2 regions of the Paenibacillus sp. DRB1-1 genome follow, and region 1 is predicted to be linked to the other one. Evidence: riboswitches for the same ligand, from Rfam matches in the RefSeq annotation. Region 1 holds a riboswitch; the other holds the start of a gene.
What was found. Region 1 has a riboswitch for cobalamin ahead of ACQW03_RS04500 (ABC transporter substrate-binding protein). Riboswitches for the same ligand answer to the same signal wherever they lie in the genome.
Positions count from the first base shown of each region.

Region 2: it holds a riboswitch for cobalamin, as region 1 does, so the genes downstream of both, ACQW03_RS12095 (ABC transporter substrate-binding protein) here and ACQW03_RS04500 (ABC transporter substrate-binding protein) in region 1, are expected to answer to the same signal.

Region 1 is NZ_JBODQH010000001.1:986,360-990,575, reverse strand. It holds gene cbiB (adenosylcobinamide-phosphate synthase CbiB) at 1-936, shown strand, start outside; gene ACQW03_RS04505 (histidine phosphatase family protein) at 980-1,732, shown strand; cobalamin riboswitch at 1,855-2,048, shown strand; gene ACQW03_RS04500 (ABC transporter substrate-binding protein) at 2,257-3,264, shown strand; gene ACQW03_RS04495 (FecCD family ABC transporter permease) at 3,261-4,216, shown strand, end outside.
Region 2 is NZ_JBODQH010000001.1:2,726,338-2,730,553, forward strand. It holds gene ACQW03_RS12090 (nucleobase:cation symporter-2 family protein) at 1-1,195, shown strand, start outside; cobalamin riboswitch at 2,068-2,271, shown strand; gene ACQW03_RS12095 (ABC transporter substrate-binding protein) at 2,489-4,069, shown strand; gene nikB (nickel ABC transporter permease) at 4,085-4,216, shown strand, end outside.

The DNA.
Region 1 (4,216 bases):
TTGGACAGGCTGATCGGTGATCCGAGGTGGTTGCCGCATCCAGTCATCGGTATGGGACATGCCATTTCGGCATTGGAAAAATTGATTCGCCGCCAGGTCCGAAGTGACCGGGGGCTAAAACGTGCGGGCATACTGCTTCCGCTCATTGTGGCGGGAGGCTCCTTTGCGCTCGCCTGGGCGCTATTGCACTTGCTTGCCTGGATTCATCCGTGGTTGTCTGTCGGCGTAGAAATGGTGCTGATTGCGACCACGATTGCTTCCAAAGGACTAAAGGACGCAGGAATGGCAGTATACCGAGCGTTGCAGGCGGATGACCTGGCTGCGGCACGGCGGGAGCTGGGCATGATAGTTGGGCGGGATACGCAACAGCTTGATGAGCCTGAGATTGTACGCGGTACCGTCGAAACGGTCGCTGAAAATATCGTGGACGCGATTATTTCCCCGCTTTTTTATGCCTTGATCGGGGGAGCACCCTTGGCGCTGGCTTATCGTGCTGTGAATACGCTTGATTCCATGGTTGGCTACAAAAATGAGAAGTATCTGAATTTAGGCTGGGCTTCAGCACGTCTGGATGATGTCGCTAACTACATTCCGGCACGCCTGACAGCGGCAATGCTTGTGGTAGCGGCGTGGATGTACAAGCGAGATGCTGCAAGAAGCTGGCGCACAGTCAAGCGAGACGCTCGTCTGCACCCAAGCCCGAACAGTGGCTTCCCGGAATCGGCTGTTGCTGGTGCACTGGGGATTCGTCTTGGAGGCTATAATGTGTATCATGGCGTGCGCTCCTTTCGTGCATACATGGGCGATTGGATACGACCGCTAGAGTCGAAAGATATACGGCATACGATCCAGCTGATGTTCGCCGTGTCCAGTATGTTTGTAGGATTGTGTTTGTTAGGAGCCGCAGGTTGTTTTGCCTTGGGATGGGTGCGGTGAGGAGTGACACACTGAATAATGATCGAGCAGGAAGTGACATTTCTTGAAACAAGATATAGCAGCAAAAAGGACGGTAGAATACGCACAAAGTCCGAACTCACAGGAGGATAAGGTGCCGTATGATGCTAAAGAAGATCTGCATTGGGACATGGAACTCGTGTTAGTTCGTCACGGTACAACCTTATGGAATAAGGAACGTCGATATCTGGGACACTCCGACTTAGGTTTGCTACCGGGAGCAGAGCAGGAATTAAAGCCTTTGCAAGAAAAATTGCAAGGGCAGTCCTTTGCTCGAATCTATTGCAGCGATTTAATGCGATGTCGCCAGACCCTGCAGATCATTGTGCCGGAATCAGAATTGACGTCTGGAGGTTCCCTATCTACTATGTCTCCTATGATGGAACCACGTCTGCGAGAGCTTCATTTTGGCGAGTGGGATGGAAAAACGTATGACATGCTCAAGGATGTGTCTTTGTATCGCGCTTGGATTGATGAGCCGCAACGGATAACCCCTCCTGGAGGAGAGTCTTGGGCAGATTTTGTGAATCGTCTACGGAAATTTCTTGACTCTCTGTATGAATGGCGTGTTGCTATGGAAGTTCAACCCATGGATTTGACTGCTGCGCCGCCCTCAGTTTTGGTCGTTACGCATGGTGGCGTAATTCGTCAGTTGGCTTGCATGCTGATACCGGGTCATGATTTTTGGAGTCTGAATCCGAGGCCGGGAGAATCATTTAGGATTCAATTGAGGTTGGCAGGACGGCACAATTACATAGCAGAAATGCTTCCTCATTAGGCTAGACACCAGCGGATAAAGAGGCTGTTTGGGTTGTAAGCCGCCTCTTTTTAACCTATAATCATCAAGTAAAAGAACGGCTTGACTACCACTACATCAAATATCCAGCAGACGAGGTCGGCGCAGCGTGATGAAACTATGGTTTCCCTTGCCTGCGCTGTTAAAAGGGAAGTCGGTGTGAGTCCGGCGCGGTCCCGCCACTGTAAATGGAAACATGCCCGTTAGTCCTTCTTTATGTGCTACTAAGCATATGAAAGAACTTCAGGACATGCATTTTACCATAAGTCAGGATACCTGCCCGTCCGCCTGTCACCATAATCCTTCGAGGAAAGGATGACGTGTTCGCAGTGACTGTCCATGCGGAAAGAAGCTGCCGCCTGCGCACGATCTGCGCTAACGTGACCCCTGTGTCCTGATATGAGGATGCGGGGTTTTTTTGATAGGAAAAGAAGGCTGGATTTAGAAGATATCTGATGATGTTCAAGTAACGCTCTTAACGATTTTTTTATGAAGGGGTGCAAATCATGGCAGGAAAAAAAATAAAGGTTTGGACAACAGGTCTATTGGTTCTGATTTTGGCAGTTGTGCTGAGTGCATGTGGCGCTAATGGAAAAAATGCTGAAAATAAAGAGAACCAGAATTCTTCACAGCAGCCGGGACAGACCGTAACCGCACAAGAGCCTCCGGGCAAAACAGTTTACCCACTCACGGTTAAGGATGCAACAGGACAGGAATTTACATTCAAAAAAGCGCCGGATAAAATCGTTTCCGTCTCCCCGGCAGAAACCGAGGCGCTGTTCGCCATCGGTCTGGATAAGGAAATAGTTGGCGTCTCCGACTACTCTGATTACCCGGAAGCAGCTACGAAAAAGCCTAAAGTAGGCGGTATTATGAAACCGAACGAAGAGGCGATCATTGCTGCTAACCCGGAAGTCGTTTTTGCAGGGATATCACTTAGTGAGCAGGCTACGACCAAGCTGCGCGACATGGGAATTATGATTTTTAAAACGGAACCGAAGACAGTTGAAGATGTCATAGCTAACATCGAATTGTATGGGAAAATCACCGATCATCAAAAAGAAGCGAGAGCGGTGACTGACAAGATGAGAGCAGATGTAGCGGAAGTGAAAGAAGGAGTTAAAAATATCGGTAAAGGGCAGAAGCTGCGGGTATACGTCGAGTTTTCACCAGGCTGGACAGTTGGTAAAGGCGAGTTTATGGACGAGCTGATTACGTTGGCGGGCGGCGAAAATGTAGGTGCCACGCAGAAGGGGTGGTACCAAATTAGTGAAGAAAATATTATTGCTGCGAACCCTGACGTGATTTTGTACAGCAAAAGTGTCAAGGACGACAAAACTGGTCAAACGCTCGGCGAAATCATTAAAGCTCGCAGTGGATGGGATCAAATATCGGCTGTTCGCCACAACCGGGTATTTGCCGTGGATGATAATTTGATCAGTCGTCCGGGGCCACGCGTAACGGAAGGTCTCAAGGAAGTGGCCAAGGGCGTGTATCCTGAAATTTTCAAATGAACCGTAAACTGATCGGCTTTGGAGGGACAGGTCTTGTCTTGCTGTTTCTGACGCTACTGCTCTGTCTTGGCATCGGCTCGGCCAAGCTTCCGGTCAGCCAGATCACGGGCATTCTGGTTAACCACCTTCCGTGGTTAGGCGATACGTTTACACCGGATTGGAATACATCCTCAGAGCAGATTATTTTGAAGGTCAGATTGCCACGAGTGTTACTGGGAATGTTGGTAGGGGCAGCGCTGGCGCTGGCGGGAGCCGGATTTCAGGGTGTGCTGCGTAATCCTTTGGCTGATCCGTATACACTGGGGGTATCCTCGGGGGCTTCGGTAGGAGCGGCAGTACTGATTTATTGGGGCCTTCAATTTTCATTTGTTGGCATATGGACGCTGCCGCTAGTGGCATTTACGACCGGAATGCTGACGCTGTGGATGGTGCTGACGTTGGCACGGGAAGGTAGAAAAATTCCGACACAAAGTCTCATTTTGTCGGGTGTGGTGATGCAATCCTTTCTGGGAGCGGTTGTTTCCTTTCTGACAGCCATGTCGAAGGAGACGGTCAATGAAATATTGTACTGGACGATGGGAAGTCTTAGTCTGCGCGGTTGGTCATATACAGGAATCCTTTTACCTTATGTGGTCATAGGACTGGTATTTCTATGGAATAAGGCACGTGTGCTGAATATTTTGGCTTTGGGTGAACGTCAGGCGGCTCACATGGGAGTTCATGTAGATGCGACGAAGCTATCTGTTCTGATCATTTCCACGCTGCTGACAGCAGCCGCTGTGTCGGTATGTGGAGTGATTGGCTTTGTGGGACTCGTTGTACCGCATATCATTCGTCTGGTGACAGGGCCTGATTACCGGATGATTGTTCCATTATCTGCGCTCGGTGGAGCTATTTTTATGGCCTGGGCAGATACGGCGGCTCGCACGTTGTTAGCCCCCACGGAAATTCC
Region 2 (4,216 bases), 1.7 Mb from region 1:
CCAGATGGCTTATTTGGTGGCTGCCGATCTGTTCACTTGCGGGATTGCTACATTATTACAGATTATGGGCACACGCTTTTTCGGTAGTAGACTGCCTGTCATTTTAGGTTGTACGTTTACGGCAGTAGGGCCCATCATCGCGATTGCTTCGACCTCAAATTTAGCGACAGCGTATGGTGCCATTATTTTGTCTGGTATATTCGTGGTGTTAGCGGCACCGTTGTATGGCAAGCTGCTACGCTTTTTCCCGACGGTGGTTACGGGTTCGGTGGTTACGATTATCGGTCTATCCCTTATTCCGGTGGCGATGAACAATGTAGCAGGGGGTCAGGGCAGCGCGGATTTTGGACAGCCACGTAATTTGCTGTTGGCCTTAGTCACACTACTGGTTATTCTGCTTGTGAATCGGTTGGCAAAAGGCTTTTTGCGCTCGATTTCCGTGCTTATTGGGTTGTTCGCGGGCACAGTGGTTGCTTATGGAATGGGAATGGTGCATTTTGCTCCCGTGGCGGAGGCTTCATGGTTGAGTGTTGCGCAGCCGTTTTATTTTGGTAAGCCAGAGTTTAGCATTATGGCAGTTTGTACGATGATTATCGTCAATATTGTCAGTATGGTTGAGTCTACAGGCGTTTATTTGGCAGTAGGCAAAGCAATTGATCAGAAGGTGGAGCAGAAGCAGATCGTCAATGGTCTGCGTTCCGAAGGACTTGCGATTATGCTTGGGGGTATTTTTAACGCGTTTCCTTATACAGCTTTCTCGCAAAATGTTGGTCTGATTTCACTCACACGCGTCAAATCGCGGAACGTTATTTTTGCTGCCGGCGGTATCATGGTTGTTCTTGGTTTGCTTCCTAAGCTGGCTGCCTTAACGACAGTGATTCCTAACGCTGTGCTGGGCGGGGCGATGATCGTCATGTTCGGCTCGGTCGCTGCATCAGGCATGTCTATTCTGTCAGAAGTGGATCTGCGGAAGGAAAGCAATCTGCTGATCGCAGCATGCAGCATTGCCGTGGGCCTAGGCTCTGCCGTTCTTCCACAAATGTTCGACCAGCTGCCGAGCTTTGCCAAAATGCTGTTGCAAAATGGTATCGTTTCGGGCTCGATTACAGCGATTGTCTTGAACATCGTTTTGACGAGAAAACAGGGCGAATCGGTCAAAAGCGTGACGGTTCAGGAGGTTCCACAGAAGGTTTGATGATTAGGAAAAAATAAGATAGCCGGAAAGAGGACGTATGCCTCTTTTCCGGCTTTTTGGCATGGAGTTATCCAGAACTGGTTATTTATTAAGCAGCATGAAGTTATTGATGAAACCCTCTTCCTGTATAAAGATCGGGGTTTGGATTTTCGAAGTAAAGTACACGCCGCGTCCTTCCTCCTGATTCTTCTGAGAGGCGCTGCCTAAATAGTAGATACCCTTGCCGTCTGGGGACATATAGAGACTGTGCAGTGGCGCTAAAGTTAACTCTTAAGTTGATTTATTTACTAGAGGAATTTGCTAGAGTAGTGGGCAAGGTCGTGGTATAATTTACCTTATGGATTTTGAATAGTGGTGGATGTTTTCGGACCACGGTGCAGCTTCCCGAAAGGGGGTGAAGCCGATGGTCACACTTGTGTCGTGCTACGATGTGTTGCGTTGGATGGTTACGTTACTAAGCCTGGTGTTTAGTATTCGTAAACTTTATCGCTGGCTACGTCGAAAATTTCGGAACAAGCGAAAACCCACCGCGTAATTAGGTTGGCCCCTAACGGTGGGTTTCGTTTGCATTGACATTTAGTTATGCAGCGCGCCGTGGTGGTGATCCACAGCCTTTCAAGTCCTAAGAGTCTTTGCCGTTGGCGCGGCGAAGACTCTTTTTAGTATACGGACACGATGATTATCTCTATACCTAATTTTAACACTTCAATTGCGTGCACGCAATTGGAGGTTACGTCTTGTTTCTACCTTATCGTTCAAATTTAAATTATTGTGCAGCATTTATTGACAAGCCTGTGACAACAAAATAAGATCGTAATGGAAAGAAATAAAGGAAGAAAACAGGTGTGAACCGGACGACTCTGTGTACGGGGTTTTGTTGAGACCATGTAGATGGATTTTGAGCGTGTTCACTTAAAAGGGAAGTTCGGTTGATTCCGACACGGGCCCGCCACTGTATACAGGCATCAGCAGGATACTGCTGGAGCTTTCAGAACAGCCACTGGAACTGTGAAGAACCGGGAAGGCCTGAAAGATGCGCCTGGAGTCAGGAGACCTGCCTGTTTTGACATCACTGTCAGACCCACGGGATGCTGGGGAGGTGGTTAGGCGTGCTGCATACGGAATGTCTGAAACCGATCTGATCCCTTCTATGTTTTTGGAGTTGGCTTCGAGGTGAGTTTTGACATTTTATAATGAAAGCATTTCTGACTGCTGATCAAGTAGTCCGGAATGCTTTTTTCGCGTTTTGCGTTAGGTTTATATGCTTTTACAAGATAGAGGGGGATTCATCGAATGATTAGCAATCGTAGCAGGCGTTCATGGTTGATATGTACAGGGGTGATGCTGTTGCTGGCAGTTATGGCTCTTTCGGGATGTGCCAGCAATAAGACATCGGATAGCTCCGGTAAGGGTGAAAACGCGTCAGTACAACAAACAGCGACAGATAAAAAGCTGGTAATGGCGTATACATGGAAACCGTCGGGCGTTGACCCGCACGGAGATAATAGCTGGGATGTGATGCGATCCGGTGCAGGTGAGACACTAGTACGTTTGAATGAAGAGCTGGAGCCTGTGGCTTGGCTGGCAAAAGAGTGGAAGCAGGATAGTCCTACAGTTTGGACGTTCAGCTTGCAGGATAAAGTCACTTTTCATGATGGAAAGAGTATGGATGCAGCAAGTGTAAAAGCATCTTTACTGCGCTCTATCGAGAAAAGCCATCTGGCGAAGGATTTACTGAATGTGAAGTCCATTGATGTAAGCGGCCCGCTGGCTTTGAAAATCACGACAAACCAGCCGAATGCGGCGTTGGTGTCCAATCTAGCTGATCCATCGACGATTGTACTGGATGTGGCATCGATGAAAGATGAGCAGAGCTACCCAGCGATGACAGGCGCCTTTAAAATCAAAGCGTTCAACAAGGACCAATCGTTGGTCGTAGAGCGTTATGACGGATATTGGGGCGAGAAGGCACGACTGGCTGAAGCGACGATGAAGTTCATTACGGACGGGAATTCGCGCCTGATGGCGCTGCAATCCGGCGAGGTGGACGTAGCGACCGATATTCCGGTTGATAACGCAGAGGTGCTGAAAAAGAACGACAAGCTACAAGTACTGTCGGCTCCCTCCTTGCGCACCCATATGATCGTGTACAATATGGAATCGCCAGTATTCAAGGATGCGGCGAACCGTAAGGTGGTGGACAGCCTGATTCCGCGCACATCGATTGTGAGCGCCGTCATGAGAGGCTTCGGTACGGAAGCAAGCAGTCCGTTCCCGAGCATTCTTCCCTTTGGTAAAGTTGAGCGTAAAGCGCTGGGGGGAACGGCAGAGCAGCTGTTGACGAAGGATGGCTGGCAGAAGGACGCCCAAGGGACATGGACTAAGCAAGGCAAGCCGTTCGAGGTTACGCTGCTGACTTTCCCTCAGCGTCCGGAGCTCTCTGTTATGGCTGAGGTCATCCAAAGCCAATTGCTGAAAGAGGGAATCCAGGTCAAGATTCGCAAGGTGGAAAATATCGACGAGGCGTTGACCAAAAACGATTGGGATTTTGCTATGTACAGTATGCTTACTGCTCATACAGGAGAGCCGCAATATTTTATGGACATGTTTTATTCTTCGAAAAGCGAAGCCAATGTAAGCCGATATAGTTCCAAACCGCTAGAGAGTATTCTTAACAGCTTGAAGCTGGCGAAGGATACAGCGCAGCGTAATGCTGTGACACTACAAGCGCTGGATATCATCAATGCGGATTTGCCACAGTCGTTCATTGTGCATCCTGATAATGTGTTTGGTGTGAAAAAAGGGGTGGAGGGTTTTACACCCCATCCAATCGAGTATTACTACATTACAGCGCAATCTGATATTGCGGAATAACGAGCTGCGTATCCTATGATTCGTTTTATACTGGAACGTGTGGCGCAGCTGCTCATCATTGTATTCGTTGTATCCACGCTGACTTTTGTACTGATGCGGCTGGCTCCTGGTGACCCTGCTACCATTTTGCTCACCGCGCATAATGTC